Regions from separate parts of the Streptomyces sp. NPDC017202 genome, predicted to be linked through region 1. Evidence: riboswitches for the same ligand, from Rfam matches in the RefSeq annotation. Region 1 holds a riboswitch; the other holds the start of a gene.
What was found. A riboswitch is a leader RNA that binds a small molecule or an ion and turns the genes downstream of it on or off. The one in region 1 is predicted to bind S-adenosylmethionine.
Positions count from the first base shown of each region.

Region 1 (2,195 bases):
GTGTCCACGGAATAGGTGCGCGGCTCGAAGCCGTCCGCGCCCCGCTCGAACTGGGTGAGGGCGGGGCGGATCAGGTGCCCGCGGGCCAGCCGGAGCTGCGCGGTGCGGTAGATCGCCGCCGCCATCCTGCCGAGCGCCTGCCCGTCCTGGTGGCGGTGCTTGCGGACGCCGACGTCGACCTGGGCGAGGGCGTCCAGGCCGACCAGGTGCAGGGCGTCGACGAGCATGCCCAGCTCCACGCCGTAGCCGACGGGGAACGGGAGCTGTTCCAGCAGGCTCCGGCGGGCCGCGTACTCGCCGCCGAGCGGCTGCACGAAGCCGGCCAGCTGCGGCCAGTGCATGTTGAGCAGGGGGCGGGCCATGAGTTCGGTGACCCGGCCGCCCTGGCCCGCGGTCCTGCCGGAGGCGGGCGAATCCGGCTCGGTGCCCAGCGGGCGGTCGTACATCGCCTTGACCAGGTCCACGCCGGGGTCGGTGAGCAGCGGGCCCACGATCCCCGAGACGAAGTCGGAGGAGAACTCCTTGAGGTCGGCGTCGACGAAGCAGACGATGTCCCCGGTCGTCACGAGCAGCGACCGCCACAGCACCTCGCCCTTGCCGGGCACGGCCGGTATCCGGGGCAGGATCTCGTCCCGGTGGACGACGCGCGCCCCGGCCGCCGCGGCGACCCGCGACGTGCGGTCGGTGGAGCCCGAGTCGACGACGACGATCTCGTCGACGAGGGGGACCTGCCGCATCAGGTCGTGGCGGATGACCGCGACGATGTCACCGACCGTCTCCTCCTCGTTCAGGGCGGGCAGCACCACGGACACCGACTGGCCCGAGGCGCGCTTCGCGGCCAGGACGCGGTGCAGCGGGCGGTCGGTCACGGACCAGGAGCGGGTGGCCAGCCAGGCTTCAGCTTCTTTCAGCACGGTCTGCGGCTCCTCACTGTCGTGATCACACGCGGTGCACGTGGGGTGACCGTGTGATCCATCTCGCGGTTCGGACGTCTGTCTCAACTGTCCTGGCCTTCGGTTACAGTCTTGAACAACGCGGATGACCATCGCATGTCCGAGGTGGCCGCTGTTCACAACTTCATACCGCTCATCCAGAGGGGCAGAGGGACACGGCCCGATGAAGCCCCGGCAACCCTCCAGCCGCGCGCGCCGCCAGGCGTGACCGCCCACGCGTCACGTCGATGTGGTGAGGCTCCCGGCTAGGGAAGGTGCCAAATCCGTCTCACGGCGAGATGCGTCGTGAGGAAGATGAGGAGAAAGGGCCTCGCCTCACATGGCTGCGCAGACAGTTGCAAGCACCACGAACTCCGTCGATCTCGGTCCCGCCGCGGCGCTCTCCTGCCGCGAGTGCGGACACCGCGTGCCCCTCGGCCCGGTCTTCGCCTGCGAGGAGTGTTTCGGCCCGCTCGAGATCGCGTACGACTTCTCGTCCTACGAGACCGAGGAGCTCCGCAAGCGCATCGAGGCGGGCCCCGCGAACATCTGGCGCTACGCGCCGCTGCTGCCCGTCCCGGCCGACGTGGCGGACAAGCCGAACATCAACCCCGGCTGGACCAAGCTCGTCCAGGCCGACAACCTGGCCCGCGAGCTGGGCGTCGACGCCGGCAAGCTGTTCGTCAAGGACGACTCCGGCAACCCGACGCACTCCTTCAAGGACCGCGTCGTCGCCCAGGCCATCGAGGCCGCCCGCGCCTTCGGCTTCACCACCCTGTCCTGCTCCTCCACGGGCAACCTGGCCGGTGCCGTCGGCGCCGCCGCCGCCCGCGCCGGTTTCCGCTCCTGCGTGTTCATCCCGCACGACCTGGAGCAGGGCAAGGTCGTCATGGCCGCGATCTACGGCGGCGAACTCGTCGGCATCGAGGGCAACTACGACGACGTGAACCGCTTCTGCTCCGAACTGATCGGCGACCCGGCCGGCGAGGGCTGGGGCTTCGTCAACGTCAACCTGCGGCCGTACTACGCCGAGGGCTCCAAGACGCTGGCGTACGAGATCTGCGAGCAGCTCGGCTGGCGGCTCCCCGACCAGCTCGTCGTGCCGATCGCCTCCGGCTCGCAGCTCACGAAGATCGACAAGGGGCTGCAGGAGCTGATCAAGCTCGGCCTCGTCGAGGACCGGCCGTACAAGATCTTCGGTGCGCAGGCCGAGGGCTGCTCGCCGGTGTCCGTCGCCTACAAGGCGGGTCACGACGTGGTCCG
Region 1 covers NZ_JBIRNP010000004.1:424,654-426,848, reverse strand. The annotation lists gene ACH4N1_RS11970 (glucosyl-3-phosphoglycerate synthase) at 1-914, opposite strand, end outside; SAM riboswitch class I at 1,084-1,254, shown strand; gene thrC (threonine synthase) at 1,273-2,195, shown strand, end outside.

Region 2 (2,195 bases), on a different contig from region 1:
GTGGCGCCGCGGGCGTAGTACCGCTCGACGTAGAACTGGATGACGGAGACGACGCTGGTCAGGATCAGGTACCAGACGGTGACGACCAGCAGCAGCGGCACGATGTCGCCGGGGTAGGTGGAGCCCATGGTCTGCGCGGAGCCGAACAGGTCGAGCAGGGAGACGTAGAAGACCAGTGAGGTGCCCTTGATCAGGCCGATGAGCTGGTTGACGTAGTTCGGGATGATGGAGCGCAGCGCCTGCGGAAAGACGATTCTGCGGAACTGGTAGCCCTTCGGCAGGCCGAGCGCCGCGGCCGCCTCGTGCTGGCCCTGGTCGACGGAGAGGATGCCGCCGCGCACCACCTCGGCCGCGTAGGCGGCCTCGTTGAGGCTGAGGCCGACGACGGCGACGACCATGTCGGTGGCGAGTTTCGACTCGTCGAAGGAGAAGAAGGCCGGCCCGAAGGGGATGCCGACGCTCAACGTCTCGTACAGGGCACTGAAGTTGTAGAGGAAGATCAGTACGACGATGAGCGGGATGGAGCGGAACGCCCACACGTAGGTCCAGCTGACCGCGCGCAGGACCGGGCTCCTCGACAGCCGGGCCAGGGCGAGCAGGATGCCGCCGATCAGACCCGACACCGCACTGTAGGCGGCGACTTCGAGGGTGATGAGGAGGCCGTCGAGGATGGTCGGCCGCAGGAACCAGTAGCTCCAGCGGTCCCACTGGTAGAAGGGGTTGGTCACCAGTCCGTGGACGAACTGGGCGACCAGGATCAGGACGGCCGCGGTGGCGATCCAACGTCCCGGGCGCCGCAACGGCAGCACTCGCTGGGCGGTGAGGGCCTTGGGCGGTTCGGTGGCGGTGGGCGCCTCGGGGAGGGTGACGGTGGCGCCAGGGGGTTCGCTCATGGTGGGCTCCGGCTGGGTGGGCACACCCCGCAGGCGCGGCGGCGTGCGGGGACGCACACGGCGGCGCAGGACCGGGGGTGGGGAGGGCGACGGCACACCGCGCGGGCGGTGTCGGTCAGGGAGTGCGGGGGCTGCGGGGAGGTGTCAGCCCCGACAGCGGGCACGGCCCGGTGCGGTACACAGTGCGCTGTTGACGCGGAGCAGATCGACGGCGCGGTTTGCGACGAGCACGTTCGCGTACGTCCGTACGCAGCCCTGGGAACGGCGTGCGGCCGTTCTGGGAGCTGCGTACATGGCGTCACCGTCACTGTTCCGGCCCTGTGGGCCTCGCGCTTACCGACGTGTCATCGGCCGGGTCGTCACCTGGGGCACCCCACCGCGGTGCGAGGGTTGCCGGTCAGCAAGCCAGGGCTTGTCGCTGACACTCATGACCGTTCTGGGCCGTAGTCAAGACAATGGCCCGAACGTATGTCAACACCGGTCCACCAGGTGGAACGGCCGACGGGCCGAGTGTGCGGCCCGGTCGAGGATCCGGACGGCCGATCCGGCGGCCTCCGGTCCCCGGCACTGGGCGTGGTGGCGGCGGTCCGTGCCGTCGAGGTCGAGATGGGCACCGAAGGCCGGGTGGGCGGTCAGACGGCGGGCGTAGGACCACAGCGCCGGGTGGCCGGCGACGCGCTGGACCGCGGCGGCGTCGAGATGGTGCCGGTGCACGGTGTCGAGCCGGACCAGTGCGACCCACAACTCGACGTCGGCGGCGGTGACTTCGTCGCGGATCAGGTAGGTGCGGCCGTCGAGCCGGCGGTCGAGGGCGCCGAGGGTCTCCAGCAGCGTGGCCAGTGCCATGTCACGCTCCGCCGCTTCCCCTCCCACGGCCCCGGCCCGCTGCGCCGCCCCCTCGACGCCCTCCACGCACATCCGCTCCACGGCCTCGATCTCCGACTCCGCGCCGCACGGGTAGAGCGAGGGGCCGCAGGTGTCGAAGCGGTGGGCGAGGTCGCGCATGATGTCCCGGTCGTGGGTGCTGACGATCCGCCCGGACCAGCCGTCACTGAGCACCGGCGCCGCGGCCGGACCGGAGTAGCGGTGCGCGCTCGCCTCGTACAGCGGGCGCAGGGCAGAGTGGCCGCCCTCCGGACAGTCGGGGACGGCGGGCAGGAAGGTCACCGGGCAGACCGTGTCCAGGCCGAGCAGGGTGTGGGTGACGGCGATGCGCAGGCCGTCTGGACACGCGGTCGACAGATGGAGCCGGTAGCGGCCGGGAACGGCGTAGTGGCCGCTGCGCGCGTCCCTGCCGATGCG
Region 2 covers NZ_JBIRNP010000009.1:41,283-43,477, reverse strand. The annotation lists gene ACH4N1_RS18960 (amino acid ABC transporter permease) at 1-893, opposite strand, end outside; SAM riboswitch class IV at 1,218-1,326, opposite strand; gene ACH4N1_RS18955 (glutathione S-transferase C-terminal domain-containing protein) at 1,365-2,195, opposite strand, start outside.
Region 2: linked by a shared signal. The riboswitch ahead of ACH4N1_RS18960 (amino acid ABC transporter permease) and the one ahead of thrC (threonine synthase) in region 1 are both predicted to bind S-adenosylmethionine.